2 regions of the Inquilinus sp. CAU 1745 genome follow, and region 2 is predicted to be linked to the other one. Evidence: riboswitches for the same ligand, from Rfam matches in the RefSeq annotation. Region 2 holds a riboswitch; the other holds the start of a gene.

Region 1 (13,307 bases), on a different contig from region 2:
GCTACTGTTTCGCCCGCAAGGCAGACCACGGGATAGAGAATGCGCACGATCTACAGCGACGATCATCGCCTCCAGCACGGCAAGACGGAACTGAACCATGGCGTCATGATGCCGGTGGTGGAGAAGCCGTCGCGGGCGGACACCATTCTGGCCCGGATAAGGGAGGTCGGGCTGGGCGAGGTGCTGTCGCCGGAGGATTTCGGGGCCGATCCCGTCGGTCGCGTCCATTCGCCGGCCTTCGTGGATTTCCTGCGCACGGCATGGGACGAATGGTCCGCCCTGCACGGGGATGTCGACGCCTTCCCGATCAACTGGGTGGTGCGCGGCCTGCGCCAGGCCCTGCCGGACCATATCGACGGCAAGGTCGGCTTCTATGCGGGCGACGCCGGCACCCCGATCACCGCCGGAACCTGGAAGGCGATCACGGCTTCCGCCAACGTGGCGCTGACCGGGGCAAGGTTGGTGAAGGAGGGGGAGCGCGCGGTCTTTTCCCTCTGTCGGCCGCCGGGACATCATGCCTCGACCGATGTCTATAACGGCTATTGCTTCTTCAACAACGCCGCCATCGCCGCGCAATATCTCCTGGATCAGGGGGCGGGGAAGGTCGCCATCCTGGATATCGACTATCACCACGGCAACGGCACGCAGGAGATCTTCTATCGGCGGAAGGACGTGCTGTTCGTCTCCATCCACGCCGATCCGAAGGTGGAATACCCCTACTTCCTGGGCTATGCCGACGAGGTGGGCGAGGGCGAAGGGGAAGGCTTCAACATGAACCTTCCTCTGCCCTTCGGGACGAAGCGGGAAGCCTATGATGCCGCCCTTGCCAAGGCGGTCGGGGCCATCGAGGCCTATGGGCCGGACGCCCTCATCCTCTCCTTCGGCGCGGACACGTTCGAATCCGATCCGATCTCCCAGTTCAAGCTGAAGAGCGAGGATTTCACAGGCATCGGCGAAACGCTCGGCCGGATGGGCGTGCCCACGGTGATCGTGATGGAAGGCGGCTACGACGTCGGCGCGCTGGGCGTCAACGTTGCCAATCTCCTGTCCGGCTTCGAAACCGGGATGCCCTGATCCTCAGAAGACCGAGCGGCCGTCGGACGTCAGCAGCGGCGCGTAGGCTTCCGGCCGCCGGTCCCTGAAGACGCCCCAGGAGGCGCGGGTCGCCCTGATCTCGTCCAGGTCGAAGCTGGCGGTCAGCACCGCCTCCCTATCCTCGCTCGCCTGGGCGACCAGTTCGCCCTTGGGCCCGGCGATGAAGGAGGAGCCGTAGAAGGTGATCGCGCAAGCATCGCCCTGTTCCGTCCCGATACGGTTGGAGGCGACCAGCGGCATCAGGTTCGCGCCGGCATGGCCCTGCATGACGCGCGTCCAGTGGTCCCGGCTGTTGAGCGACGGGTCCTGCGGCTCCGACCCGATCGCCGTCGGGTACATCAGGATCTCCGCCCCCTGCAACGCCATGGCCCGCGCGCTCTCCGGGAACCACTGGTCCCAGCAGATGGCGCAGCCGACCCTGGCGTATTGCGTCTCGAAGACACGGAAACCAGTGTCCCCAGGATTGAAGTAGTACTTCTCCTGATAGCCGGGCCCGTCGGGGATATGCGTCTTGCGGTAGACGCCCAGCATCAGCCCGTCGGCGTCGATCATGGCGACGGAGTTGTAGTAGGCGTTGTTGGCGCGCTCGAAGAAGCTGACCGGCAGCACGACCTTCAGTTCGGCCGCCAGCTTCTTCATCCGGTCGATGATCCAATGGTCCTGGACCGGCGCGGCCAGCTTGAACAGCTCCTGCTTCTGGTCCTTGCAGAAATAGGGCGTCTCGAACAGCTCCTGGATCAGGATGATCTGCGCGCCCTTCGCCGCGGCCTCGCGCACCAGCGCTTCGGCCTTGTCGACATTGGCTTCGCGATCCCAACTGCAGGCCATCTGGGTGGCGGCGACGGTGACGGTGCTCATGGGTTCGCTTTCGATGGGGTTGGCGACACTCCTTCACCACAGCATGCGGGGTATCGTCAACCGCGCCAAGGATCACGCGGCCTCGCCGGTATCCGCCCTGTTCCAGGGCACCCAGACCGACAGGCCGTCACCCTCCCAGCGCCGGCAGTCGACATGATAGACACCGCGCAATATCTCCGGCGTCAGCACTTCCGGCGGAGCGCCGGAGGCGACCGCGCGCCCTTCATGGATCAGCGTCAGCCGATCGCAGAAGCGCGCGGCCAGCAGCAAATCGTGCAGGACGACGACCGTGCTCATCCCCCCAGCCGCGCGCCGGCGCAGCAGTTCCATAACCTGGATCTGATGGTAGGGGTCGAGGCCCGCCACCGGCTCGTCGGCCAGCAGCAGCGCCGGTTCGGTCGCCAGCACCCGGGCCAGCAGCGCCCGCGCGCGCTCCCCGCCTGAGAGCGAGTTGACGGCGCGGTCGGCCAGATCGATCAGGTCGCAGGCCTCCAGCGCGCGGACGACCGCGCCATGGTCCTCTGGTCCCATCGCCTGCCACGGTCCCAGATGAGGCATCCGGCCCAGCGCCGCCGTCCGCGCGACCGTCAGCGGCCAGTGCAGCGATTCCGCCTGCGCCAGATAGGCGACCAGCGCGGCGCGTCGGCGGCGGCTCAGCCGGTGGAGCGGCCCGCCATCGTACCGGATCTCCCCGTCGCAGGGCTGAAGGCCGGCAATCGCCCGCAGCAGCGTCGATTTTCCGGCTCCGTTCGGGCCGATCAGCCCGACCACCTCCCCCCTTCCGATGGCGAGGTCCACATCGTGGAGCACGGGTCGGCCGCCAAGGCGGACGGACAGGTTGCGGCAGTCCAGCGGCATCAGAGCAGCCCCCGCCGCGTCCTCACGACCAGCGCGAGGAAGAAGGGCGCGCCCAGAAGCGCGGTGACAACGCCCAGCTTCAGCTCCTGTCCCGTGCCCAGCAGCCGCACGCCGATATCGGCCGCCAGCGTCATCACCGCCCCGCCCAGCGCGCTCAGCGCCAGCAGGCGTCCGGGCTGCGCGCCGACCAGCGGGCGCAGCAGGTGCGGCACGACAAGCCCGACGAAGCCGATCGCCCCGCTGACGGCGACCGCCGCGCCGACGGCGAGAGCCGATCCGACGACGATCGCCGCCCGCACCAGCGCCATGTTGAAGCCCAGACTGCGGGCCGTATCCTCGCCCAGCGCCAGCGCGTCCAGCGCGCGAATCGTGCTGAACAGCAGCGCCCATCCCGCCAGCATGAAGGGCGCGGCCAGCGCGACATGGGTCATGCTGCGGTCGGCCAGCGACCCCAGCAGCCAGAACACGATCTCCGCCACCGCGAACGGATTGGGCGACAGGCTGAGGGCAAGCGAGGTCAGCGCTGCCGCGAAGCTGTTCAGCGCCACCCCGGCCAGGACCAGCGTCAGCACGCCACCGTCCCGGCCGGCGATGGCGTAAAGCAGCAGGACGGCGATCAGCGCACCCGCGATCCCTCCCAGCGGCAGGGCCAGCGGCGCGGCGGCGGCGAGGCCGGTATAGAACATCACGACCGCGCCCAGGCTGGCGCTGCCGGAAACGCCGATCACGCCGGGTTCCGCCAGCGGGTTCCGCAGCAGCCCCTGGAGGGCCGCGCCCGCCAGCCCCAGCGTCCCCCCGACCAGAACGCCCAGCAGCGCGCGGGGCAACCGCAGTTCCATCAGGATGATTGCGGCGGTGGACGACCCGTCGGCGAAGAGGTCGCCGATGGCGGTGCGGATGGAGATCGGGGCCGGCCCCACGACTATGGAGGCCGCGAACAGCAGGATCGTCAGCAGGCCGAAGATCGCCAGCAGCCGCCGGTAGCGTGTGTCTTCGCGGACGAAGGCGGCGTGTGGGCTCATGGTCGCGTCGATCATGACGCGCCCGCCGCCTCAAGGGCCCGGCGCGCCTCGACCAGCGCGAGGACCGCCCGCACCGTATAGGGGCCGCCGCAGGCCATTGAGCCGGAAGGAATTTCCACCACCGGCATGTCCTTCATGAATTCCCGAAGGGCCGGATGATCCAGAAGCGCCGTCGCCAGGGACGGGGCGTCCACGTCGCCGGCGGCGCTGTCGCGCTCGGCGATGACCAAATCCGGCGCTTGATAGAGCAGCGTTTCCAGCGGCATGTAGCCATAGCCGACCATCCCGATCTCCGCCGCCACATTGCGGAATCCGGCCGCCGACAACACGGCGTCAGTGAGCGTGCCGGCCCCGGCGGTGAAGCCGTCGGCCTGAAAGATCACTGCCCGGGGGCGCTCTTCCGGCGGCGGCAGGGTCGCCTCCGCCGCCGCCAGGTCGGCTCTCATCGCCGCGTTCTCGGCCGCGCCGCTCGCGGGCTTCCCCAGAGCCTCGGCCACTGCCGTCACCTGGGTGCGGATGTCGGCGAAATTCTCCGTCAGCCCCAGCTTCAGGACCGGCGTCCCGTAGGCCTCCAGAAGCCTGACGGCCCCGCGCGCGCCGTACGTCCCGGCCAGCACCAGGTCGGGCTCCATCTCCAGCACTTCCTCCGCACCGCCATGATTGATCGGCACGCCCTCCACCCGGTCCGCCACATAGGACAATTCCCGATCGCGGGCGAGGAAGGAGACGGAAACGACCTGCTGCGGATCGCCCAGGATCACCAGAAGCTGATCGGCGCAGAGATTGACCGACACCACGCGCTCCGGCCCGTCGGCGTAAGCTGCCGGGGAGAGAAGGCAGAGCGCCAGGATCGCGCGGCCGATCATCGGACTTCGCTCCATGGCCCCGAGGCCGGCCGCTTCATCGGCAGGGAAAGCCCGGCCGCCATGAACAGGACCAGTCCGCTCGCGGCCGCAATCCGCTGGTTGACCCGGCCGGCCTCGTCCCGGAACCGCCGCGCCAGCGCGTTCTCCGGCACGATGCCCAGCCCGACCTCGTTGGCGACCAGGACGACCGGCGCCCGCGCCCGGCCCAGCGCCAGGATCAGGCCCTCCAGCGCCGTCTCCACATCGCGGCCGGCCAGCATCAGGTTGGTGACCCACAGCGTCAGGCAATCGATCAGTATGCCGTCGGCATCGGCCGCGTCGATCGCCCCGGCGACCTCCAGCGGCGCTTCCACAGTCCGCCAGCGCGGGTCGCGGTCGGCCCGGTGGCGGGCGATCCGGTCGCCCATCTCCTCGTCCAGGGGCTCGGCGGTGGCGATCAGGAGCGGGCTCGCGCAGCGGCCGGCGACGAGGGCCTCCGCCCGGCGGCTCTTGCCCGATCGGGCGCCGCCCAGGATGAAGGCTATGTCGTCGCCGGCCATCGGGTCAGTACCGCGCCCGGATGCCGACCAGCGCCGTGAAGCCCGGTGCGGCATAACCGTTGGGGGTTTCGTAGTCGCGGTCCAGCAGGTTCTCGATCCGCCCGAACAGCGTGTAGGTCTCGTCGATATCATAGGTCGTGGCGAGATTGACCAGCGTGTAACCCTCGCCATAGCCCAGATCGCCGAAGCCCGACCCGTCGGGGTAGAGATATTCGATCGCTTCGGACGCGTAGACGATCTCAGGCGAAATCGTCCAGTCTTCCAGCGGCGTCACCGTCGCAGAGGCCGCGATCTTGTGCTTGGGCGACCGGCCCAGCGGGCGGTCGTTCATCACGTCGCGGGAATTGGTCCAGGTCCAGCTCAGCCGGGCCGCGATCCAGTCAGCCGGCTGGACGCCGACGAAGCTCTCGATCCCCTCGATCTCCGCCTCGTTGATGTTCTCCGATACAAAGGTTTCGGGGTTGAAGGAGATCAGGTCGTCGATCCGGGTCTGGAAATAGGTGACGCCGAAGCTTAGCCCTTCGGGCCGGCCGGCCAGCGCGACATCCTGCTCGAACCCGATCTCCCACGACCGGGAGGTTTCCTCCTGCAGGTCCGGATTGCCGAACGGGCCGAACCGGTCGATCAGCGACGGGGCGAGATAGGCCGTGCCGATTGCCCCCTTCAGCCGCGTGTCCCACGGCCCCACCGTCCAGACCGCCGCGGCGCGCCAGGTCGCCTGGGCGGAGAAGTTCTCCCGGTCCGATAGCCGGCCGGAGAGGGTGAGATCGAGGCTGTCCAAGAAGGTCGCCTGGCCCTGGACGAAATACCCGACCTCGTCCTCCTCTTCCTCGACATCGCCGAAATTCGACACGTCGATCGATTCGCGCGCCAGGTCCACGCCGGCAACGAACCGCACATCCTCCGCCGCGCCGAAATCGCCGGCTTCCAGCGTGTTCTGGAAGCTCGCGTAGGTCCGTCGGGAGTTGAAGGTGTCATTCGTGTCAAACGGGTCGCCGGCGTCGGGATGATCGATGTCCTGCCGGTCGTGCCGGGACTGCCCCACATCCAGGCGGGAGGTCAATCTTCCGTCGAAAGACAACAGTTCGCCGCCGGCGCGCCAGACGATCTGGTCCGCCTTGTTGACCTGGTCGGGATCATCCGACCCGCCATTGTCGATGTCGCTTTCCGCCCGGCGCACGCGCAGCAACCCGTCCACCCGCACCCGGTCGCTGACATCGTAACCGGCCGCGCCGGTGAAGGTGTAGTTGTCGAACCCATCCTCCTCCCCGAAATTCGGCTCCCGGCGGTCAGGCGTGATGTTGAAACCGTCGGTGCGGAAGCCCTGGAGCGAGAGGTTGTAGTTGAACGCGCCGACCTGGCCTTCGGACCCGGCGATCCCCCGAAGCGTGTTCTGCGTCCCCGCCGCGATCGATCCGTAGACCGCCGGATCTTCTCCCAGCCCGTCGCGGGTGATGATGTTGATGACGCCGCCGGCCGAATTGTTGCCGTAGAGCGCCGCGCCCGGCCCGCGCACCACCTCGATCCGCTCCACGTCGCCCAGCAGGTCGACGCCGAAATCGAACTTGTCGCCGGCGCTGGAATCATTGACCGGTATGCCGTCGATCAGGACGCGCGTGTTGTTGGACGGCGCGCCGCGGATCTGCAGATTGTTCAGCCCGCCGATGCCGCCGGTGGGGGTGAGCGAGATGCCGGGAACGGTCATCAGCGCATCGGCCAGCGTCTGGTAGTTGTTCCGTTCGATCTCCTCCCGGTCGATAACCGTGACGGAGGCGGGGACGCGCTCCACCGGCTGTTCGATCCGGGTCGCCGTCACCGTCATCTCGGGCAGCGTCTCGACGTTGGTCTCGTCCTCCTGGGCCTGTGCGCCGAAAGGCAGCAGGCATAGGGTGGCGAGCAGAAGGGGTCTTGTTTTCGGTGGCACCGTCTTGGTCTCCGTGAGCGTCATGGCGAAACGGGCCGTCTGCTCGCGAAAAGCGGTGATTCCGGTTGGATGAAATGGTCCCGTCATCTTGCCTCTCCCCCACACGCCGACAGCCCTTGCTGGTTGTCGTCGCCGCATGACGGAAAGACCGTTCCACCGACACACCCCGGCCGGTGGGCGCGGGACGCGCCCGTGATGGCAGGTCTCCTGGCTTGCGGGTCATCGCGTTCGGTCCTGCCTTCCCGGTTTCCCAGTGGCGTATTCCGGACCGGCGCTCGCCGCTTACAGTTGCGGGGGCAGCCTCGGTTTCGGCCGGCTTCCCGAAGAGGAAGTTCGGCCAAGTCCCGTGTTCCCTTTTGATCCCCGGTTAGGGGGAACCATCACTGGGCGGAACTCTAAGCATCCGCCGTTCCCGGACGCAAGAAGATTGGCCGCAATCCGGCGGGGCGATAGCCTGCCGGACATGACGGAACCCAGAATTGCTATCGTCGGCAGCGCCGGCACGGGAAAGACGACGCTGGCCGAGGCGGCCGCCGCGCGGCTGAAGCTGCCACTGATCGCCGATGCGATGCGCCGCCGCTTGACAGAAGGGCTGGACCTCCACGCCATGAGCCGCGCCGACCATCGTGGGTTGCTGGAACGCCAGGCGGCGGGCTGGGCGGCCGAAGCGTCGCGGCCGGGCGGCTTCGTCTCCGACGGTTCGGCGCTCGACTTCGCTGCCTTCTGGCTCGCCAACGGCTATGCTGTGGATGATTCTGGCGGGTTCGAGCGGCTGCTCGACGCCGCGCGGACCGCGATCGCCCGGCTGGACCATGTCTTCCTGCTGCCCTGGGGCGCGATCCCGCTGGTCGGGGACGGCGTCCGCTACGCCAACCCCTGGCACCAGCTTCACGCCCAATCGGTGATCGAGGGGCTGCTGGACCGGTTCGCGCCAGCCGGCCGCCTTCACCGCATCGCCGCGACGGACGCGTCGGAACGTCTCGATGTCATCAGCCGGCTGTGCGGGGTTGCGCCCGGCTCTTCGCCGTCGGCGCGGCGTCGCCGGCCCATGGATTCCGGATCAAGTCCGGAATGACCAACAAAAACAATGTCATGCTGGACTTGATCCAGCATCCATACGGTGCCGACGGATGCCGGAACGACAATGAGAATCGCCCTATCGCGGCAGATCGGCCAGCAGAATCTCCGCTTCCTCGTCGGCGGCGATGGTCAACCGGTTGGTGTCGGCGATCCGCGCGCCGTCGCGTGTTTCCAGCTTCGTCCCGTTCACCGTCACCGAACCCCGCGCGACGACCAGATAGCCCAGCCGGCCGGCCCCAAGTGCCTGCTCTATCGCCGCGCCTTTGGCGAGCGTGCCGCCGAAGACCGTGGCGTCCTGGTGGATCATCAGCGCCCCTTCGGCCAGATCGGCTTCGCGGCCGGAGGCGAGCGGCGTCAGCCCACCGGCGTCGCGGTCCTTCGGGAACCGCCGCTGTTCCCAGCGCGGCGCGACGCGGGCGGCGTTGGGCATGATCCAGATCTGGAACAGCGTCGTGTCTTCCGATTCATGATTGAATTCGGAATGGGCGATGCCGGTCCCGGCGCTCATCACCTGGACGTCCCCGGCTTCCGTGCGGCCATGATTGCCCAACTGGTCCTCATGGGTGATCGCGCCCGACCGGACATAGGTGATGATCTCCATATCCCGGTGCGGATGCATCGGGAAGCCGGAATTCGGCGCGATCCTGTCGTCGTTCCAGACGCGCAGCGGGCCGACGCCCATGCGGTCCGGATCGTGATAGTTCGCGAAGGAGAAATGATGCCGCGCGTCCAGCCAGCCATGGTCGGCGTGGCCGAGGCTCGCGAAGGGGATGATTTCGATCATCGTCCTGGTCCTAAAGCCGGTCGCGGCCATGGGGGCCGGCATAGTCGATCGCCGGACCCTTGGGCACGATGCCGGTCGGGTTGATGGTCTTGTGGCTTCCGTAATAGTGCCGCTTGATGTGCGTCAGGTTCACCGTCCCCGCCACGCCCGGAACCTGGTAAAGCTCACGGGTGAAGCCCCACAGGTTCGGGTAGTCGGCAAGGCGCTGCCGGTTGCACTTGAAATGGCCGAAATAGACCGGGTCGAACCTGACCAGCGTGGTGAACAGCCGCCAGTCCGCCTCGGTCAGCCTGTCGCCGGCCAGGTAGCGCTGGCGGGAGAGGCGGGCCTCCAACTCGTCCAGCGCGCCGAACAGGGCATCGAAGGCTTCCTCGTAAGGGCCCTGCTCCGTGGCGAATCCCGCCTTGTAGACGCCGTTGTTCACCCGGTCGTAGACGAAGGCGTTGACCTCGTCGATCTCCTCCCTCAGCGCCTCGGGATAGAAATCCAGGTCGGAATCGCCCCAGGCGTCGAACGCGCGGTTCAGCATCCTGATGATGTCGGCCGATTCATTGCTGACGATGGCGTTTTGCCGCTTGTCCCACAGCACGGGGACGGTGACGCGGCCGGTATAGTCCGGTCGCGCCGTCGTATAGACCTCATGCAGGTAGCGCTTGCCCAGAAGTTCGTCCGCGCCCTCCCCGAAGGTCCAGCCATGCTCCAGCATCAGCGGATCGACGACCGAAACGCCGATCAGCCCGTCCAGCTTCTTCAGCTTGCGGAAGATCAGCGTCCGATGCGCCCACGGGCAGGCGAGGCTGACATAGAGGTGGTAGCGGTCGGGCTCCGCCTTGAAGCCGCCTTCGCCGGTCGGCCCCGCCTCGCCGTCGGCCGTCACCCAGTTCCGGAAGGCGCTGTCCTGGCGCTTGAATCGGCCGCCGGTCGATTTGGTGTCGTACCATTGGTCGCGCCAGACGCCGTCGATCAGGAGGCCCATCGGTCCGTTCCTTTCCGTTCTCGCGGGAGGGGAGGAGACTGTCCGCCCCTCCGTTTCGACGTCTTACGAAGCCAGCTTCGCCGCGATCCCCGCCACATGCCGGCCCTGGAAGCGCGCGCCGTCCAACTCGTTCTCGCTCGGCTGGCGCGATCCGTCGCTGGCCGCGATGGTGGAGGCGCCGTAGGGCGACCCGCCGGTGATCTCGTCCAGCCGCATCTGGCCCGCGAAGCTGTAAGGCAGGCCGACGATCACCATGCCCTGGTGCAGCAGCACGATATGGGTCGACAGAATGGTGCTTTCCTGGCCGCCATGCTGGGTGGCGGTGGAGGTGAAGACGCTGCCGACCTTGCCGACCAGCTTGCCCTGCGCCCACAGCCCGCCGGTCTGGTCCAGGAAGTTCTTCATCTGCGCGGCCATGTTGCCGAACCGGGTCGGCACGCCGAAGATGATGGCGTCATAGTCCGGAAGTTCGTCCACCGTGGCGATCGGCGCTTCCTGGTCAAGCTTGAAATGGGATTTCCGGGCGACCTCCTCGGGCACCAGTTCCGGCACCCGCTTGATCGTCACCTCCGCGCCGGCCTCCCGCGCGCCTTCGGCCGCGGCGTTCGCCATCGTCTCGATATGACCGTAGCTGCTGTAGTAGAGCACGAGGATCTTGGCCATTCCCGTCATTCCCTTCATCGGTGGTTGGAAGCCGCCCGGATGCTTTCCGGCGGAAGAAGTCCATCGGATATGTATTCCGGCGGCGGGATGGCGTAACCCGGCCCACCGGAACAACATCGTTTCCTCTAGAGAACCATTCAGACGCGCGCCGGTTCTGGCGGCGGTCGAATTTCACGCAGAGAGGCGGGGCCATTATGGGATTTCAAGTGCGGCGCGCCGTCGAATCAGACCTTCCCCGGCTTCCCGGCATCGAACGCAGCGCCGCTCGGGCGTTCCGGAAGCTGGGGATGGACAGGATCGCCGACGAACCGCCCTCGCCGGTCAGCTTCCACCGCGATGTGCTGGAGACGGGCATCCTATGGGTCGCCGAAAAGCCGGCGGCCCTTCTGGTCGGCTTCCTGGCCATGATCCGGATCGATGGCGAGGCGCATGTGAAGGAAGTCTCCGTGGCCCAGGATCATGCCCGGCAGGGCGTCGGTCGCAGCCTTATGGCGGCCGCGATCGAATGGGCGAGGGGGCAAGGCTTCCCCTCCGTCACGCTAACGACCTTCCGGACCGTGGCGATGAATGGCCCGTTCTACCGGTCGCTCGGCTTTCGCGAGATTCCGGCCGATCAGATGGGGCCTGAACTGGCCGCGATCCGGCGGAATGAGGAAGAACGGGGTCTGGATGAATGGCCGCGCGTGGCGATGCGCCTGCGGTTGTGCTGAAGAGGCCTACGGCAGCGCGCCTCTGCCTTCCATCAGGCGGTCGATCTCGATCCGCGCGTCGTTGAGGCTGTCGAACCGTGCGCCGTCGATGGCGCTGAGCGAACGTTCGGGGGAATAGAAGACGAACTTATCCAGGACACTGACCGCTTGACCGACGGCGCGTCCCTTCCAGTGAAGCGGATAGGCCTTCCAGGACATCCGGATTCCTTCTGCTGTTGACGATAGGTCGTCGCGAAGGCGCACGGCGATGCCGGCGGCGGCAGACCGCGAGGCTGCTGGTTTTTTGCGAAGCGACGATGAGAGGCTCAACCTAAAGGAAAGTCGGGCCGCATACAACCGGCCGCCCGGATGCTTGCGTGGTTCAGGCCCGTCGCCTAGAACGGGCGCGTTTCTCCCAATCCAGAGTTCCGCCCGCCATGACCTCGCTCGCCGGCCAGTTGACCGACATCGTCTCCGAAGCCTTCGCCGGGGCGGGGCTGCCGCGCGAACTGGGCTTCGTCACGGTCTCCAACCGTCCGGATCTGGGACAGTTCCAGTGCAACGGGGCGCTGCCGGCGGCCAAGGCGGCGAAGGCGAACCCCCGCGCGCTGGCGGAGCAGGTAGCCGCGATCCTCAAGAAGAATCCCGATTTCGCGGACGTGTCTCTGGCGGGGCCGGGTTTCCTCAACCTGACCCTGACGGATGAGGCGCTGGCCCGATACGCCAACCACCTCGCCGGCGACGATCGGCTGGGCGTGCCGGACAAGGCGTCGCCGCGGACCGTCGTCCTGGATTATGGCGGGCCGAATATCGCCAAGCCGATGCATGTCGGGCATCTGCGCGCCTCGATCATCGGCGACAGCCTGCGGCGGCTGTTCGCCTTCGCCGGCGACCGCACGATCAGCGACGTTCATATGGGCGATTGGGGCCTGCCCATGGGAATGCTCATCGCGGAGATCGCCCGCCGCCAGCCGGACCTGCCCTATTTCCAGGAAGGCGCGACGGGCCCGTTCCCGGTGGATAGCCCCGTCTCCATGGACGATCTGGAGATGCTCTATCCCGCCGCCGCCGCCGCGTGCCGGGAGGATCCGGCACGGCTGGAGGAAGCCCGCGCGGCGACGGCGGAACTGCAGCGGGGACGGCAGGGATACCTGGCGCTGTGGCGGCATTTCATCGACGTATCGGTCGACGGCATGCGCCGGGATTTCGAGGCGCTGGGCGTCCGGTTCGACCTTTGGAAGGGCGAAGCCGCCGTCCACGATTTGATCGCGCCGATGATCGATCGGCTGAAGGAATCCGGGCTGGCGGAGGAAAGCGAAGGCGCGCTGATCGTCCGCGTCGGGCGGGAGGGCGACAAGTCGGAGATGCCGCCGCTCATCCTGCTGAAGTCCGATGGCGGGGTGATGTACGGCACGACCGACATGGCGACCATCGTCGACCGTGTGGCCGAGATCGATCCCGATCTCATGCTCTACGTCGTGGACCAGCGGCAGCATTTGCATTTTGAGCAGGTGTTCCGCGCCGCCCGGCTGGCCGGGCTGACCGGCCGGTCGGACTGCGAACATATCGGCTTCGGCACCATGAACGGCCCCGACGGCAAGCCTTTCAAGACCCGCGCCGGCGGCGTCATGAAGCTCCAGGACCTCCTCTCCATGGCGACCGAACAGGCGCTGGCCCGGCTGTCGGAGGCGGGGCTGGCTTCGGACTATCCGGAGGATGAGCAGCAGCGCGTGGCCCGCCAGATCGGCATCGGGGCGATCAAGTTCGCGGACCTCTCCAACCACCGGATCTCCAACTACGTTTTCGACCTTGACCGGTTCACGGCCTTCGAGGGCAAGACCGGCCCCTACCTGCAATATGCAGCGGTGCGCGTGAAGTCGCTGCTGCGCAAGGCGTCGGCGCAGGGCGCGGAGGAGGGGGGCATCCTGCCGCCGACGGCGGTCGAGCGCGATC
Region 2 (17,933 bases):
GGCTCGCCCTTCGGCTTCGGCCGGCGCACCGAAGACGCCTTCGTAGAGGCTCGTCATGTCGCCTCGCGCAGTTGGGCCGCCGTATCCTCCGGCAGCGCATCCACCAGGAAGGTCCCGGCCGCTTGCTCGACCCCGGCCAGGTATTTCATCTTCTCCGCCGTTCGCAGCGGCGGATAGAACTGGGCGTGGAAATGGAACGTCGCCTCCTCCCCCTTGGGCGCGGCTTGGAGCGACAGGATATAGGGAAAGGGGCGGCCGAACAGCCGGTCGTAGCGGCGCACGACATCGCCCATCAGCGCGGCGAAATCCTTCGTCTCGTCATCCTCGAACGTCCAGGGGCCGGGCTGCGGCCGGCGCGGCGCCACCCAGACTTCATAGGGGAAGCGGGCGAAGGGCGGGACGAAGGCCGTCATCGTCCCGTTCTCCGCGACGACGTAGCGGTCGCCCATCCGGTCGATCAGCCGCGCCAGCTCCGGCCCCTCCCGGAAAGTCGCGGCGGCGTCCCGCTGCACCGGCGGAACGAAGGGGAAGGCGTAGATCTGGCCGTGGGGGTGGTGCAGCGTCACCCCCACCGCTTCGCCCCTGTTCTCGAACGGCAGCACGCATTGAACGTCGTCGCGGGCCAGCAGCTCCCGGTAACGGTCGGCCCAGGCATGGACCAGCAGTTCCCGCCGCTCCGGCGTCAGCAGGCCGAGATTGCCTTCATGGGCGGCGGAATAGACCACGACCTCGCATTGGCCGGCGGCGCGGGCCGTCGGCACGAGCAGTCCGGGAGGCGGTTCCGGAGCGTCCGGATGGAAGGCGGGAAACCGGTTCTCGAACACCGCCACTTCGAAATTCTCGAACGGGATCTCGCTGGCGAAGCCGCCGGGCCGGGTGGGGCAGAGCGGGCAGTATTCGGCAAGCGGCAGGAAGGTCCGGTCCTGCCGGTGCGCGGCATAGGCGACCCATTCGCGGCGGAAGGGATGCCAGCGCAGATGCGGGGTCGGGCCGGGAACGGGATCGATCTCGGCAATGAGGGGCAGCCTGTGCTCCGCCCATCCGTAGAGATGAAGCCGCCGCCCGTCCGGCTTCACATGGGTGCGCTTCGTGGGGATGCGGCTTTCGGACCCCGTCATGCTATCCCCGGCCTGCCCCCGGGATCGGGATCGTTGCGGACGCCAAGCATGAACGGGAACACTTTCGGATGCGGTCAGAACCTGCCGTCAACTCACCCGGTTTGCGAAAGTTTGTCAAGATTTGTGGTTTGTTTCGCTTGGCGCGTAGCCTCACGCCACGGCGATCTCCAGCCCGGCGCGGCGGAGGGCGCGGAGTTGTTCGGAGGTCGCGCCCTCGTCGGTGATCAGGAGGTCGGCGGCCTCCAGCGGCGCCACGCGGGCGGTGGCGACGCGCATCAGCTTGGCGTGGTCGGCCAGGAAGACGCATCGGCTGGCGGCCTCGATCATCGCGTGCTTCACTTCCGCCTCCGCCAGATTGGTGTTGGTGAAGCCTTTCTCCGAATCGACGCCATTGCAGCCGATGAAGGCGAGGTCGGCGTTGATCTCCTTCAGAAGCAGGGCGGCGAAGGGCGCGACAAGGCTGTGCTGCATGGTCCGGAGCGTACCGCCCGTGACCACGACGGTGACGCCGGAATGGTTCTCCAGCGCCAGCGCGATGTTGAGCGCATTGGTCACCACCACAACGTCCTGAAGGTCGCGGGACAGGCTCTTGGCGAGTTCCGTCGTGGTCGAGCCGACATCGAGGATGACCGTTTCCCCGCTCCGCACCATTGAGGCCCCCAACCGGGCGATCCGCTTCTTCTCGTCGGCATGGTCCTGGATCGTCATCTCCAGCGGCAGCTCGAACCGCCGGGGGCGCGCCGGGACCGCGCCGCCGCGCGTCCGGCTCAGAACCTGCTGCTCCTCCAGATAATCCAGGTCGGCGCGGATGGTGACGGCGGAGACCTGGAGCTTTTCCGCCAGATCGGCGACATGGACGTTGCCGTCGCGATGGAGGAAATCGACGATCGACTGATGGCGCAGGGTCGCTTGCAGGGAGGGCATCGGGGTTCCAGGACTTTCGTATCCTTGCCTTTATCAAGGCATCACAAATATACGAAAAGTCTATCCCGGAACGCCGCCCGGTGGAAGGGCCGCCCTTCCTTACGCTTCGGAAGGCCGGGAAGCGGCGTCCGGCCGGGGCGCGAGACCCGCATAGATCAGGAACGCCCCGGTCGACATCACGCCCAGCGGGATCGCGACGGAAAGGGCCGTGCCGTCATAGATCAGGTTGGCGAGCAGGCTGCCCGCGAACGCGCAGCTCATGACGATCGCGCCCAGCAGCGACGCCAGCGCGCCGACCAGCGCACCGTCGGCCGACAGGGCCATGGTCATCATCGGTGGCACGGAGAGCCCGATGCCGAAGGCGAAGATTGCGAAGGGCGCGATGACCGCCCAGGCCGTCTCGATTCCGGCCAGCCCGAGCGCGGCCATCGCGCCGCCACCCAGGAAGACGGCGATCAGCCCGCCCCGGATCAGCAGCAGCGAGCCGCTTCTCCCCACGATGCGGCTGGTGGTCATCAGGCCGGCGAAATAGCAGGCGACGGTGGAGCCTTGAGCGAACGCGAACTGGCGCGGCGTCAGCCCCCGCTCCTCGATCAGCAGGAACGATCCGGAGGTCAGATAGACCATCAGCCCGCCGAAGATCATTCCGGCCGGCAGCACATAGGCCATGAAGCGCCGCATCCGCAGAATCTGCGCATAGGTCGCCAGAATCGGCCCGATCCTCAGCGCGTCGCGGTTGAGCCGCCGGTTGCTCTCCGGCAGCACGAGGAAGAGCGCGGCCAGCGTGGCCGAAGCCAGGATCGCGACGGAGAAGAAGTTCCATCGCCAGCCCAGCAGGGCCAGGATCTCCGCCCCGATGATCGGCCCCAGCGCCGGCGCCAGGCTTTCCACCATCGATATCTGCGCGGTGACGCGGACGACGGTCGCGTCGTCGTAAAGCTCCCGGATCAGCGCCTTGGAGGTCACGAACAGGCTCGCGATCGCCACCCCTTGCGCCAGGCGCGCCAGGATCAGCGTCTCGATCGACCGCGCCGTTCCGCACAAGAGGGTCGCCGCCAGGAAGGCGACGCCACCCCACAGCAGCACGGGCCGGCGGCCGAACCTGTCCGACAGCGGCCCGTAGATGAGCTGCGCGCCGGCGAACCCGCCCATATAGATCGTCAGCGTCCATTGGACCTGGGCGTCGGTCGTATCGAAAACCCTCGCCAGCAGCGGCATGCTGGGCAAATAGAGATCCGTCACCACCATCGCGCTGATGCCGTAGGCGACAAGCAGTAACGGCAGATAGCGCGGCGGCGCTGTGCGGGGGGACGACATGACAGGCTCTGAAGAGGGGCGGAAAGTTCTGCCGCCTCCATACCATCCATGCAATACATCCGCAATCGGAAGGTTGTAACCTTTCCATGAAAGCGCCATCTTGCGGCCGATGACCGTAGACCCTGAAATCCTGACCTTCGGCTGCCGCCTCAACATCCATGAGAGCGAGGTGATGCGCGGCCATGCCCGGACCGCCGGGCTTGCCGACACGATCATCGTCAACACCTGCGCGGTGACGGCGGAGGCGGAGCGGCAGGCCCGCCAGGCGATCAGGCGCGCCCGCCGCCGGCGTCCCGATGCGCGGATCGTGGTGACCGGATGCGCCGCCCAGATCGATCCCGGCAGTTTCGCGGCGATGCCGGAGGTGTCGGTCGTGCTGGGCAATGACGCGAAGCTGAAGCCGGAAAGCTGGCGCGGTCTGGATGAGCCGGACGGCGAACGCGTCCGGGTCAACGACATCGCCTCGGTGACGGAGACGGCAGGCCATCTGCTGCCGGGGTTCGAAGCCAATTCCCGAGGGTTCGTCCAGGTCCAGAATGGCTGCGATCACCGCTGCACCTTCTGCGTCATCCCGTTCGGCCGCGGGCCCTCCCGTTCCGTCCCGGTGGGTGAGATCGCGGCGCAGGTCCGCGCGCTGGTCGAGGCCGGATACAAGGAAATCGTGCTGTCCGGCGTCGACGTCACCTCCTATGGCGGCGATCTGCCGGGGCGGCCGGGCCTGGGCCAGATGATCCGGCGGCTGCTGGCGCTGACGCCGGATTTGCCGCGGCTGAGGCTCTCCTCCCTCGATTGCGTGGAGATCGATGACGATCTCTGGCGGCTGATCGCGGAGGAGGAGAGGCTGATGCCGCACCTCCACCTCTCCCTCCAGGCCGGCGACGACATGATCCTGAAGCGCATGAAGCGCCGCCATTCCCGCGCCGACGCCGTGGCGCTGACGGAGCGGGCGCGGGCGCTTCGCCCGGACATCGTGTTCGGCGCGGATTTGATCGCGGGCTTTCCGACGGAGACCGATGCGATGTTCGAGAACACGCTGGCGGCGGTGGAGGAATGCGGCCTCACCTGGCTGCATGTCTTCCCCTATTCGGAACGGCCGGGCACGCCCGCCGCCCGGATGCCGGCAGTGCCCCCGCCGGTCCGCAAGGAACGGGCCGCCAGGCTGCGCGCGGCGGGGGAAGCGCGAGCGACCGCCTTCCTGCGGTCCCAGGCGGGCCGGACGGTCGAGGTGCTGATGGAACGCAACGGCGCGGGCCGCACTCCCCATTTCGCCCTGGTAAGTCCGGCCGACCCACCGCCCGCGGGAACGCTGGCGAAGGTGTTCGTCACGGGGGCTGAGGACGGATATCTGACGAGTCGATAGCGGAAAATGCTACACAATTGCTCTGCGAATGGAGGGGCGCTATGGCTGAACCCGTCACTCTGAGGGACGCTAAGATGCCCGTGCAGGACGGTGATGAGCTGACGGACGAACAGAAAGTCGTTCGGGAGCGGGTAAGGCATCGGATGGCCGAAGGCTGGCCGATCGGAGGACGGACGCCGACCAGGAATGAAATATACGCTGAACGGATTGACCGTTGCCGGTGAAAATCTCCGATTCGGCAGCTTGACGCATCGATGACATTCGCGGCCGGCGGCATGGCGGCTCTTCCGGGGGTGGGGCAAGGCCGTGTATAGAGACGCGGCATGATGGATAGAGAAATCGGAATCGAGAATTCCGCCACGACCATCCCGGAGAAGAAGGGATGGTTCGCGAAGCTGAAGGCCGGCCTCACCCGGTCCTCGGCCAAACTGACCGACGGCATCACCGGCATCTTCACCCGGCGCAAGCTGGATGACGAGGCGCTGGAGGAGCTGGAGGAGCTGCTGATCACGGCCGATCTGGGCCCGTCGACGGCGGCGAAGCTGACGGCGGAGCTGGCGCGGACACGGTTCGGCAAGGATGTCAGCCCGGAGGAGGTGCGCACGGCGCTGGCCGACCATGCCGCGCGCATCCTCGGCCCCGTCGCCCTGCCGCTGACGCCCGATCCCGCCGCCAGGCCCTTCACCATCCTGATGGTGGGGGTGAACGGCACCGGCAAGACGACGACGATCGGCAAGCTGGCCCGCCAATGGCGGGACCAGGGGAAATCGGTGATGATGGCCGCCGGCGACACCTTCCGCGCCGCCGCCGTCCAGCAGTTGAAGGTCTGGGGCGACCGGTCGGGGGTCCCGGTGATCTCCCGCGAGACCGGCGCGGACGCGGCGGGGCTGGCCTTCGACGCCTACGCCCAGGCGAAACGGGATGGAACGGACATCCTGCTGATCGATACGGCCGGCCGGCTTCAGAACAAGGCCGACCTGATGGCCGAACTTCAGAAGATCATCCGCGTCCTGAGGAAGCAGGACGCCGCCGCGCCCCATGCCGTGCTTCTGGTGCTGGATGCGACGACGGGCCAGAACGCCCACGCCCAGGTCGAGGTCTTTCGCGATATGGTCAGCGTCACGGGCCTGATCGTCACCAAGCTGGACGGCTCCGCCCGGGGCGGGGTGCTGGTCGCGCTGGCGGAGAAGTTCGCCCTGCCGGTCCATGCGATCGGCGTCGGCGAAGGCATAGACGATCTGCGGCCGTTCGAGGCGGTGCCCTTCGCGCGCTCCCTCATGGGCCTGGAGAATTAGACGATGAACCTTCAACGCATGAAGACGGCCTTCGAAATCGGCGCGACGACGGAGCCTGCGCTGTTCGAGGACGCCGACGCCGCCGTCGCCCGAATCCTGGCGATCTATGAGGAAAGCACGGCCTTCCTCCGGGCGCGCTTCCAGGATTTCGCGCGCAACGAGCCGTTCGACCGGCGGGTGCGGGCCTATTATCCCTACGTCAATATCACGACGGATACCTTCGCCCGTGTCGACACCAGGCTCAGCTACGGCTTCGTCGACGGGCCGGGCGACTATTCCACCACCATCACCCGGCCGGACCTCTACCGCGCCTATCTGAAGGAGCAACTGTCGCAGCTGATCCGGAACCACCGGGTGCCGGTGGAAGTCGGGGTCAGCAACGACCCGATCCCGATCCATTTCGCCTTCCCCGACGGCCTCCATGTCGAAGGCAGCCTGTCGCCGGAGCGGATGCGGCTGATGCGGGAGGTGTTCGACGTGCCGGACCTGGCGCTGATGGACGATTCGATCGTCAACGGCACTTACGAGGCGGCCGACGGCCACCGGAAGCCCCTGGCGATGTTCACCGGTCCCCGGATCGACTACAGCCTGCACCGGCTGAAGCACTATACGGCGACCAATTGCGAGCATTTCCAGAACTTCGTCCTGTTCACCAACTACCAGTTCTATGTCGACGAATTCATCCGCCACGCCCATGAGCTGATGGCGCGGGACGATACGGACTACGAATCCTTCGTGGAGCCGGGCAACTTCGTCACCCGTCGCGGCGGCGCGACGGAAGGGGAACCGGTGGCGCGGCTGCCGCAGATGCCGGCCTATCATCTGAGGCGGGCGGACCATTCCGGCATCACCATGGTGAATATCGGCGTCGGCCCGTCCAACGCCAAGACGATCACCGACCATATCGCCGTCCTGCGCCCGCACGCCTGGCTGATGCTGGGGCATTGCGCCGGGCTGCGGAACACGCAGAAGCTGGGCGACTACGTGCTGGCCCACGGCTATGTCCGCGAGGACCACGTGCTGGACGCCGACCTGCCGACCTGGGTGCCGGTTCCGGCGCTGGCGGAGATCCAGCAGGCGCTGGAACGGTCGGTGGTGGAGATCACGGGGCTGGAGGGCTATGCGCTGAAAAGCGTCATGCGCACCGGCACCGTCGCCACCATCGACAACCGGAACTGGGAGCTTCGCGACCATCGCGAGCCGGTGCAGCGTTTCAGCCAGAGCCGGGCGATCGCTTTGGACATGGAAAGCGCGACCATCGCGGCCAACGGCTTCCGCTTCCGGGTGCCCTACGGCACGCTGCTCTGCGTCTCCGACAAGCCGCTGCATGGCGAGATCAAGCTGGCCGGCATGGCCGACGCCTTCTACAAGCAGCAGGTCGGCCAGCACCTGAAGATCGGCATCAGCGCCATGGAGCGGCTGCGCGAGCTGGGGCTGGAAAGGCTGCACAGCCGCAAGCTGCGCAGCTTCAGCGAGGTCGGGTTCCAGTAGGCGAATCCTCGACCCGATGCGCCGGGTCGTGCTAGATAGCGCCCCCATGAGCTCCACCGACCGATCCGAGGCCAAGACCCGGTCTCCCCTTCTCCGCATGGCGCTGGAGGCGGGGCCGCTGGTCGCCTTCTTCATCGTCAACCGCATGGAAGGGATCATGACCGGGACCGCCGTGTTCATGGTCGCGACCCTGGTTTCCGTGGCGCTGTCCTACTGGCTGGAACGCCGGGTCCCGCTGATGCCGCTGATCGGCTGTGGCTTCGTGATGGTGTTCGGCGGGCTGACGCTGTGGCTCGACGACGCCATCTTCATCAAGATCAAGCCGACGGTGGTCAATCTGCTGTTCGCCGGCATCCTGTTCGGCGGGCTGGCCTTCGGTCGGGTGTTCCTGAAGCTGCTGATGGGCACGGTGCTCAACCTGACCGACGAGGGCTGGCGGCTCCTGACCTGGCGGTGGGCGTTCTTCTTCATCTTCCTGGCGATCCTGAACGAGATCGTCTGGCGCAGCCTGCCGACCGACGCCTGGGTCAACTTCAAGGTCTTCGGAATCATGCCGCTCTCCATCGCCTTCGGCGCCGCGCAGATCCCGCTGATCATGAAGCACACGATCGAGGAAGAGAACGAGGCGACGTGAGGCGGTAGGTTGCTTGCACCTCATCCTGAGCTTGTCGAAGGATGCGGGCACACATGGTTCGACAAGCTCACCATGAGGGAAGGCCGCCCCAGCCGGTCAGGTCAGGATGTTGACCAGCATGCCCCGGCGGATCGGGGTGTCGGCGGGCGGGGGTTCGAAGATTTCGGGAATTTGCGGAGCGGTCAGCGCGCGCTGTTTCGGCGCGCCTTCGCCGGCCGTTTCCGACACTGGCGGGCGCGGCTGGAAAAAGTTGGAGATCGTCTGGAGAATCGATCCCGACGAAGAAGACACCTGCATGGCGCGAACATTCCCATCGCCCCGGCCCCATCATCCCGAGCGGGAGTTTATTGCCGGGTAACGGGGCAATATTTGCCGCCCCAGCCCTTAACAAAGGGTTATCGGCCGGACGCCGTCAGGAGGGCGAAACGGCCCAGCCGACGATGCGGCGCAGGAACGCCTCGCCGGCGCGCATCTGGTCCAGCGAGATGAATTCGTCGGGCTGGTGGGCCTGCGCGATGTCGCCGGGACCGCAGACGACCGTGGAGAACCCCGCGCGCTGGTAGAGCCCTCCCTCCGTCGTGAAGGCGACCGTGCCGGTCTCGTTCGCGCCCGACCATTGGCGGGCGAGCGCGGTGGCGAGGCCGTCCTCCGGGCTGCCCTCTGCGCCCGCCGCCAAAGGCGGGACGGCGACCAGCCGCTCCGTCGTCACGGACCCGGCGGGATGGCGCGCGGTGAGCGCCGGCAGCACGACATCCCTCACATGGGTTTCCAGGCGGGCGAGAATGGCGTCCGGATCGTCGCCCGGCACGGCCCTGAACTCCCACACCAGTTCGCAGCTTTTGGGGATGATGTTGACGGCCGTGCCGCCCGCGATCGTGCCGACATTGAAGGTCGTGAAGGGCGGGTCGAACCGGCTTCCCTTCAACGGCGTCTCCCGCTTTTCCGCCGCCATGGCGGCGATGAAGCCGACGATCGAGGACGCCGCGACGATCGCGCTGGCGCCGGCGTCCGGCGCGCTGGAATGGGCCTCCCGTCCCATGATCGCGGTGCGGAAGACCTCGATCCCCTTATGGGCGTCGCAGGGTTTCAGCATCGTCGGTTCGCCCACGATCGCGATCCGGGGAGTTGGCGACCGTCCGGCGATATGGTCCAGCAGGCCCGGCGCGCCCAGGCAGCCGACCTCTTCGTCATGGGTGAAGGCGAGGTGGATCGGCCTGGCGAGCGGGCTTGCCACCATCTCCGGCACCAGCGAGAGGGCGAGCGCGACAAAGCCCTTCATGTCCGCCGATCCGCGCCCGTAGAGGCGGCCGTTGCGTTCGGTGAGGGTGAAGGGGTCGGTGGACCAGGACTGGCCTTCGACCGGCACCACGTCGGTATGGCCTGACAGCACCACTCCGCCGTCGATGCGGGGACCGATCACCGCATGGAGGTTGGCCTTCCCGTCCGGGCCGGGCACGATTTCCGCCGTCACGCCGAAGGCGGCCAGATAGGCGGCGATCCAGTCGATCAGGTCGCGGTTGGGTTTGGCCGAGACGGTGTCGAAGGCGACCAGCCGGGCGAGCAACTCCACCGAATCGGGGGGCGGATCGGCGAGCGGCAGGGTCCCCTCAGCCATTCATGCCCAGGAAGGACTGGAATTCCCGCCGGGTCTTCGGGTCGGCGCGGAACGCACCCAGCATGGTGGAGGTGACCATGGCCGCGCCGTGCTTGTGGATGCCGCGCGTCGTCATGCAGTGATGCTCGCTCTCCACCACCACGCCGACGCCGGCCGGAGCCAGCACGTCGTTGATCGCGTTGGCGATCTGGGCGGTCAGCTTCTCCTGGATCTGGAGGCGCTTTGCGAAGGCGTCGACCACGCGGGCGAGCTTGGAGATGCCGACCACCCGGCGCACCGGCAGGTAGCCGATATGCACCTTGCCGATGATCGGCACCATGTGGTGCTCGCAATGGCTCTCGAACCGGATATCCCTCAGCACGACCATCTCGTCATAACCCTCGACTTCCTTGAAGGTCCGGGACAGAAGGTCGGCGGGATCGGTTTCGTAGCCGGCGAAGAATTCCTCATAGGCCTTGGCGACCCGTCGCGGCGTATCCAGCAGCCCTTCCCGCGCCGGATCGTCGCCCGCCCAGCGGATCAGGGTGCGGACCGCGTCCTCGACTTCGCTGCGGCTCGGGCGGTCGTTCCGGGCGGATGGAAGATCGGTTGACGGGGGAAGCATGGGCTCTCTTCTAGAAGTTCCTAATGGACGGGCGCGCCGTCATGGGGGCTGTCCAGGGAGAAGGCGGGCACGGCGACGTCGAAACGGTTCCCATCGTCGGTTTCCATCTGATAGCTGCCGACCATGATGCCCGAGGGGGCATTCAGCGGCGCGCCGCTGGTGTATTCGAAGCTTTCGCCCGGTGTCAGGGTCGGTTCCTGGCCGACGACGCCCGCGCCGCTGACCTCCTGCACGTTCCCGAAGCTGTCGGTGATCTGCCAGAACCGGTTCCGCAGCCTGACCGTCCGGTCGCCATGGTTCTCGATCCTGACATGGTAGGCCCAGACATAATGCCCGTCGGCCGGCGACGACTGGTCTTCCAGGTAAGCCGGCTCGACCGATACGCGGATCGATTGCGTTTCCGCCGTGTACATCTTCAGCCTTCCGCGCTGGCGACGTTTCTAGATTCAATATCTGGGTGTTCCGATTCAGCCGGCGGATGGGGAACCATCCGTCGGCATCGGAACACTAGTCGTCCGTCGAATAGCGCCGTTCGCGGCCCCTGTCTACCGGAGGCGCATCCACCTGGGGCGCGGCTTTCGCCCCCGGACAAACGAAAGCCGGGCCAGGTCTTTCGACCTGGCCCGGCTCCGTTACGGGAACCGTTGAAGAAAAACGCTTACTGGAAGCGGATTTCGCTACGGCGGTTGGAAGGCTCGCGGACACCGTCCGGAGTGGCGACCAGCGGCTGGGTTTCACCCTCGGTGGCCGTGACGATCTCACCGGCGGGGATGCCCCCGGCGATGAGCGCCTGCTTGACGGCTTCCGCACGACGGGAGCCCAACGCCAGATTGTAGGCGTCCGGACCCGACGTATCGGTGTGACCGACAACGCTGACCTCATCCACCACACCGGCTTCATAGTCCGCGATCACCTGCGCGATGATCGCTTCGCCGGCCTCGGTGATCTCCGAACGGTCGAAGTCGAAGAACACGAAGTAGACGGCCGGAGCCTCCGGCATCGGCTGGGCTTCGATCTGCTCCATCGCCGCGAAGAAGTCATCACGGCAGGCCGCGATGTGATCCGGCTGGTGATTTTCTTCCTGCTGTTCAACCCAGCAGTCGAACTGCACCTGGGCGACCGCAGCCTCGACCGGGAATTCCTCCCGGGCGCCGCCGTTGAGCGCGTTCACCAGACGCTGACGGGCGTCCGACAGCTCGGCGATCGACCCTTCGGGCAGATCCCAATTGGAGAGTTCCTCGGGTGGCACGACCTCGCCGGCCGCGGCCCGCAGGCCCTTCTCCGCGAAATAGTCGGCGTCCGTCCAGTCGTACATCTCGTTGGCTTCGAAGTTCGCGAAGGCGCGATACTCCTGAGCCAGCTGCTGCGTGAACGGGCTGCCGGTGGCTTCAGCGTTGTTCAGCTGTTCGACCGCCATGCCGGTGCAGCCGGCCAGCATAGTCGCCCCCGCGAAAACGCTCAGGTAACGGACAGATTTCATATTGTTGTACTCCTCTTGGTCCCCTCGGAGGATAAAGTCCGCAGCGCAACGTTTGTTCCCAGGATCATGCGTCCGCTACGTTTATTCGCCCTCAGGCCCGCCACGGTTGAGCCCGTGCGCCGACTATTGGGCACCTAACCGACGCCTGGAACAATAGCAGAAATTAAGGCGGAGTTAAGCCGCGGCCGTTCTTTGGAGGTGAAATATCACAAAAAATGACGATTTCCCTATTTTGGCGGCCGTGTCAGGTCGATTGTCCGAAAGGCTGGGAAAGGGCCACCACCGGACCGTCGGCGGCTTCGGCGTCCTCGCGGTCATGTGTGACCAGCAGGATCGGCAGGCCGCGGCGGCCGGCATGGTCGAAGACGAAGGCGCGCATCCTGCCCTTCAGCTCAGCGTCCAGCCGCGCGAACGGTTCGTCCAGCAGCAGCGCCCTGGGGCGGGAAAGCAGGGTCCGCATCAGCGCCGCGCGCGTCCGCTGGCCACCGGACAGGGTCGCTGGGTCGCGATCGCCCATGCCGGAAAGCCCCGCCTCGTCCAGCGCCGCCCCGATCTCCGCGCGCCGGTCGGCGCGCTTCATCCCGACCGGCAGGGCGAAGGCCAGGTTGCCGCCGACCGACAAATGCGGGAACAGAAGATCGTCCTGGAAGAGGATACCCAGCCGCCTCTCCTCGGGCGGGCGGGTCGTCATCTCCTCCCCATCCACGCGCACCCGGCCGGCGGCGTGGAAGGCGGGATCCAGCGTGCCGCAGAGGAAGGCCAGAAGGCTGGATTTTCCGCAGCCGCTCGGCCCCATCACCGTCGTGACCATGCCCGGCGCCACGGTAAGGGAGAGCGGCTGGAAGAGGGGGCGACCGCCCACGGACAGGGAGACGGCTTCAAGCGCGAGGCCGGTCATGGGCGCAGATTCCTGCGGTGGCGGTAGAGGATCGCCGGCACCGCCATCGCCAGCGCGAACATGATGAGCGGCAGGGCGGCCTGCGCGAAGGCATAGATTCCCGCGACCCTCCTGTCCCCGCCGACGCCCAGCCCCACGGCTTCCGTCGTCAGGGTCGGCAGCCGTCCGGCGCCGGCGAAAAGCGTCGGCAGATATTGCGCCACGCTGACCGCGAAGCCCACCGCCGCCGCGAACAGGACGGGCCGCAGCAGGACCGGCAGCTTGACGCGCCACAGGGTGCGCCGGGGCGCGTGGCCCAGCGCCGCCGCGCTGCGGGCCAGACGCGGGTCCAGCGCCCGCCAGGGCTCCGCCAGCGTCAGGTAGATATAGGGCAGCACGAAGAGGAGATGGGTCCAGACGAGGGCGGGGAAGGTCCCCTCCAGCCGGAGGGTCGCGAGGCTGACCTGGATACCGAATAGGAAGCCGAGCTGGGGAATCAGCAGCGGCGTGTAGATGAGCCAGAGCGCCCCCCGGCCGGGCCGGAAGCCGGACCTGTCCTCGAACTCAAGGCATCCGACGACCAGAGCCAGCCCAATGGCGGTGGCGGCCATGGCGACGGATGCTGTGATCGCGAACGACCGTCCCAGCGCGGGCAGCGTCGACACCCAATTGTCGAGAGTCCAGCCGACGGGCCAGGCGTCGGGATAGCGCCAGCCTTCCGACAGGGACCAGAGCGCCAGCATCAGGAACGTGAGGAGGGAAACGGTTACGACGATGGCGACGCCCGTCCCGCCGGCGACGCGAAGGAACCGGCCACCGCGTCTTCCCCTGCGGCCGCTTGTCAGCCAGGGCCGCGCCGCCCCGGCGACCGCCATCTCCCCCAGCCGCCACAGGCCGGCGATCCCGATCATCAGGAGAAGCTGCAGGACCGCGCCCGCGGCGGCGACGAACCGGCGCTGAAGGTCGGAATCATGGAACCAGCCCAGCAGCAGCGGCCCCAGCGTCGGCGGCGCGGTCGGCCCCAGCAGCAGCGCCATGTCCACGGTCGACAGCCCATAGGCCAGCACCGCGAACACGGGCAGCCGCATCTGGGGGTAGAGAAGGGGCAGGATCGTCTTCATCCAGGCCATGGCCGGCCGGTAGCCCAGCGACCGGGCAACGGCCAGCGTCTGCCGGGCGGGTATCTGGTTGAGCGCTGCGAGCCCCATCAGGATCAGGAACGGCGTCTCCTTGACCGCCAGCCCCAGCAGCAGCGCCATGCCGGCGGGGTCGTTCACCGTGGCGAGGTCGGGCGGCCGGTCCCAGCCGGTCAAGCCGGGAGAGACGAGGCGCGCCAGCCAGCCGCTGGGCGCCAGCAGGAAGGCGAGTCCGACCGCGAAGGCTGCGTGCGGGACCGCCAGCAGCGGCGCCAGCGCGCGCCGCGCGGCCCGCATCGTCCGCCCGTCCGACGCCAGCGCCAGGGCGAGGATCGCCAGCGCGAGGGCGAGCATCGTCGATCCGACGCCCGTCACCACCGACAGGCGGATGGCGGTCGCGAGGCCCGGCTCCGCGAAGAGGGCGGAGAACGGCTCCAGCGACAGACTGTCGCCGCCCAGCGCAGGAAGGATGCCGACCGCCGGCAGCCAAGTTCCGGCAAGCCCGATCGCGACCGGCGTCAGGAACAGGACGAGCGTCAGCACCGGCGCCAGGACAAGCGCCCCGCCCCGCCGCCCGTTTCCCGCCGTCGGGCGGGCGACCGGCGCGGCCGGCGCGTCTAGCGGGCGTACCGGCGTCGCCATTCCCGCTCGATCGCTTCGGTCCAGGAGGGGTGCGGTTCGGGCAGCGTGCGGCCCAACTCGTCGGATGTCAGGGTGGCGACGCCGCGTGGCAGCGCCTCGAACGCGGCCGCGTCCTCAGGCGGCAGCAGCTCCATCGCGAGGACGGTCGGGTCACCCCAGATTGCGGGATCCTCCTTGCGGAGCTGCGCTTCGGGCGACAGCAGGAAGTTGGCGAACACCATGGCCCCGGCCCGGGCATTGGCGTTGAACGGGATGGCGACGAAATGGGTATTCCCGATCGTCCCTCCCTCCAGCACATAAGTGCGCACCGTCTCCGGCAGCAGCCCGTCGGCGATCGCGGCGCTGGCCTCGCCGGGATTGAAGGTGAAGGCGATGTCGATCTCCCCATCGTTCAGAAGCTGGACCAGCCGGGGACCGTCGGCGGGGAAGGTCTCCCCGTCGCGCCAGAGATGGGGGTGGAGCGCGTCCAGAAATTCCCATAGCGGAGCGGTGACGGTTTCGAAATCCGCCTCCGACACCGGATGCTGAAGCACCGACGGGTCCGGCGTCAGGGAGATCAGCGCCTGCTTCAGGAAGGTCGTCCCATGGAAGGCCGGCGGGGCCGGATAGGTGAAGCGGCCGGGATGAGCCTCCGCCCAGTCCACGAACGTCCCGATCGTGCGCGGCGGCTCCGCCACATCGGCCGTGTCGTACATGAAGACGAGCTGCGCCATGCCCCAGGGCGCTTCCAGCCCTTCCGTCGGAACGGTGAAATCGATCAGCGTGGTCGGCTTCGCCTCGGTGTCCACATAGGCGAAGTTGGGCAGCCTCGCCACGAACGGCGCGCCCAGCAGGCCGTTCTCCTTCATCGCGGCGAAATTCTCGCCATTGATCCAGATCAGGTCGACCGTACCGCCGGAATCTCGGCCGGCCGTCTTCTCCGCCAGCACCCGGCTCACCGTCTCCGCCGCGTCGCCGATCTTCACGTGGCGGACATCGATTCCGAACCGCTCCTCCGCCTCCCCGGCCGCCCAGGCGATATAGTCGTTGATCGCGGTCGACCCGCCCCAGGCGTTGAAATAGACGGTCTGGCCCTCGGCCTCGGCCAGCACATCCTCCCACTCCGCCGTCATAGCGGGGGCGGCGGGGAGCATCAGGGCAGCGGCGAAAAGCGCGGCGGCGGCTTTCTTCATCGATCTCGCAATCACGGGTGAAGGTCGCGACTGAAAGTAGAAGGCGAACGCCATTTATGTCAGCCCTGTCGCGCCACCCTCACGATGGATTGATGGCCGGTGCATTTACGAATCAACATATTGACAGCCAATCTGCTTTAGCCCCTATATGTGCGCCGTGTGATGGTTCTTCCTTCGGGGAGATGAAAAGGGAACCCGGTGCGATACCGGGGCTGCCCCCGCAACTGTGAGCGGCGAGTCCGCGCCCATCCAAGGCCACTGGGAAACCGGGAAGGCCGGGCGCTGAACGGACGACGACCCGCGAGCCAGGAGACCTGCCGTCATGCGAACGCGAAGAGGCCGGGCGGGGTGCACCGGGCGGAGCGCAAGGCGTCCGCCCTTCTGATTGCGGCCAGCCCTCGCTTTGCCCCTTTCCCCGACCGGACGGATCAACCACCGGTACGGGGGAAAGAACATGCCGGATACGCACCTTCCCAACAGCGCCCTGGCCGCCAGGCCATCCTTCCGGGTGACAATCGACCATGGCCGCGACCATCTTCTGACCGATTTCGGCAAGGCGACGCTCAGCGACCGCTACCTGCTGCCGGGCGAAAGCTGTCAGGATCTGTTCGCCCGCGTCGCGACGGCCTACGCCGACAACCGGGACCACGCCCAGCGGCTCTACGACTACATGTCGCGCCTCTGGTTCATGCCGGCGACGCCGATCCTCAGCAATGGGGGGACCGATCGCGGCCTGCCGATCTCCTGCTTCCTCAACGCCGTCGGCGATTCGCTGGACGGCATCGTCGGGACCTGGAACGAGAACGTCCAGCTCGCCTCCAACGGCGGCGGCATCGGCACCTGGTGGGGCGGCGTCCGCTCGATCGGGGAGGCGGTGAAGGGCTGCGGCCACACCTCGGGCATCATTCCCTTCATCCGGGTGATGGATTCGCTCACGCTCGCGATCAGCCAGGGCAGCCTCCGGCGCGGTTCGGCGGCGGTCTATCTGGATGTTAGTCATCCGGAGATCGAGGAATTCCTGGAGATCCGCAAGCCGTCGGGCGACTTCAACCGGAAGAGCCTGAACCTCCATCACGGGATAGCGATCAGCGACGAGTTCATGGAGGCGGTGCGCGAAGACGCCGATTTCCCGCTGAAGAGCCCGAAGACGGGGGAGGTGCTGCGCACCCTCAAGGCTCGGGAGCTGTGGCAGAAGATACTGGAGATCAGGCTCCAGACCGGGGAGCCCTACCTGCTGTTCGCCGACACCGCCAACCGGGCGCTGGCGGGCCACCAACAGGCGCTGGGGCTGAAGGTGACGACATCGAACCTGTGCAGCGAGATCCTGCTGCCGACCGGACGGGACCATCACGGCCGGGAGCGGACGGCGGTCTGCTGCCTCGCTTCCGTCAATGCGGAGCGCTATCCCGAATGGTCGGACGATCCCCGCTTCGTCGAGGATGTCATGCGGTTCCTGGACAATGTGCTCCAGGACTTCATCGATCGCGCGCCGGAGGGGATGGACCGCGCGACCTATTCGGCCATGCGGGAACGGTCGGTCGGGCTGGGGCTGATGGGCTTCCATTCCTTCCTTCAGTCCCAGGGCGTGCCGTTCGAATCCGCCGTCGCCCGAAGCTGGAACCGCACCCTCTTCCGCCATCTGCGGGAAGGCGCGGACAAGGCGTCGCGCAAGCTGGCGGTGGAGCGCGGGCCCTGCCCGGACGCGCTGGACGCGGGCGTGATGGAACGGTTCAGCCATAAGCTGGCGGTCGCGCCCACGGCGTCGATCAGCATCATCTGCGGCGGCGTCAGCGCCTGCGTGGAGCCCATCCCGGCCAATGTCTACACCCACAAGACCCTGTCGGGATCGACCACCGTCCGCAATCCGCACCTGCGCGAGGCGCTCGTCCGGCGCGGGATGGACAGGCCGGAAATCTGGGCCTCGATCCTGGAGCATGACGGGTCGGTCCAGCATCTCGACGGGCTGTCGGTTGACGAGAAGGCGTGCTTCCGCACCGCGTTCGAGATCGACCAGCGCTGGGTGGTCGATCTGGCCGCTGATCGCGCGCCCTTCATCTGCCAGGGCCAGTCGATCAACCTCTATCTGCCGGCCGACATCGAGAAATGGGATTTGATGATGCTGCATTGGCGGGCGTGGGAGGCCGGTGTGAAGAGCCTCTATTACTGCCGGTCGAAATCCGTCCAGCGGGCGTCCTTCGCCGGGGTGGAGGCCGACAATACGCGGGCCTGGCCGGAACGGCAGCTTGCCCGCACCGACTATGACGAATG

Evidence for each region. A riboswitch is a leader RNA that binds a small molecule or an ion and turns the genes downstream of it on or off. The one in region 2 is predicted to bind cobalamin.
Region 1: it holds a riboswitch for cobalamin, as region 2 does, so the genes downstream of both, AAFN89_RS17425 (TonB-dependent receptor) here and AAFN89_RS05370 (ribonucleoside-diphosphate reductase subunit alpha) in region 2, are expected to answer to the same signal.

Annotation. Positions count from the first base shown of each region.
Region 1 is NZ_JBDOQU010000017.1:35,153-48,459, forward strand. It holds gene AAFN89_RS17395 (histone deacetylase family protein) at 40-1,074, shown strand; gene aguB (N-carbamoylputrescine amidase) at 1,078-1,953, opposite strand; gene AAFN89_RS17405 (ABC transporter ATP-binding protein) at 2,026-2,811, opposite strand; gene AAFN89_RS17410 (iron ABC transporter permease) at 2,811-3,848, opposite strand; gene AAFN89_RS17415 (ABC transporter substrate-binding protein) at 3,845-4,699, opposite strand; gene cobU (bifunctional adenosylcobinamide kinase/adenosylcobinamide-phosphate guanylyltransferase) at 4,696-5,238, opposite strand; gene AAFN89_RS17425 (TonB-dependent receptor) at 5,243-7,249, opposite strand; cobalamin riboswitch at 7,342-7,559, opposite strand; gene AAFN89_RS17430 (AAA family ATPase) at 7,626-8,237, shown strand; gene AAFN89_RS17435 (pirin family protein) at 8,319-9,026, opposite strand; gene AAFN89_RS17440 (glutathione S-transferase family protein) at 9,037-10,002, opposite strand; gene wrbA (NAD(P)H:quinone oxidoreductase) at 10,066-10,665, opposite strand; gene AAFN89_RS17450 (GNAT family N-acetyltransferase) at 10,860-11,375, shown strand; gene AAFN89_RS17455 (hypothetical protein) at 11,382-11,573, opposite strand; gene argS (arginine--tRNA ligase) at 11,792-13,307, shown strand, end outside.
Region 2 is NZ_JBDOQU010000003.1:146,221-164,153, forward strand. It holds gene galK (galactokinase) at 1-57, opposite strand, end outside; gene galT (galactose-1-phosphate uridylyltransferase) at 54-1,118, opposite strand; gene AAFN89_RS05300 (DeoR/GlpR family DNA-binding transcription regulator) at 1,269-2,042, opposite strand; gene AAFN89_RS05305 (multidrug effflux MFS transporter) at 2,142-3,359, opposite strand; gene mtaB (tRNA (N(6)-L-threonylcarbamoyladenosine(37)-C(2))-methylthiotransferase MtaB) at 3,469-4,719, shown strand; gene ftsY (signal recognition particle-docking protein FtsY) at 5,043-6,014, shown strand; gene AAFN89_RS05320 (AMP nucleosidase) at 6,018-7,505, shown strand; gene AAFN89_RS05325 (septation protein A) at 7,552-8,139, shown strand; gene AAFN89_RS05330 (hypothetical protein) at 8,236-8,436, opposite strand; gene argE (acetylornithine deacetylase) at 8,552-9,754, opposite strand; gene folE (GTP cyclohydrolase I FolE) at 9,747-10,358, opposite strand; gene apaG (Co2+/Mg2+ efflux protein ApaG) at 10,379-10,771, opposite strand; gene AAFN89_RS05350 (OmpA family protein) at 11,017-11,838, opposite strand; gene AAFN89_RS05355 (ATP-binding cassette domain-containing protein) at 12,083-12,736, opposite strand; gene AAFN89_RS05360 (ABC transporter permease) at 12,733-14,493, opposite strand; gene AAFN89_RS05365 (ABC transporter substrate-binding protein) at 14,469-15,665, opposite strand; cobalamin riboswitch at 15,812-16,002, shown strand; gene AAFN89_RS05370 (ribonucleoside-diphosphate reductase subunit alpha) at 16,120-17,933, shown strand, end outside.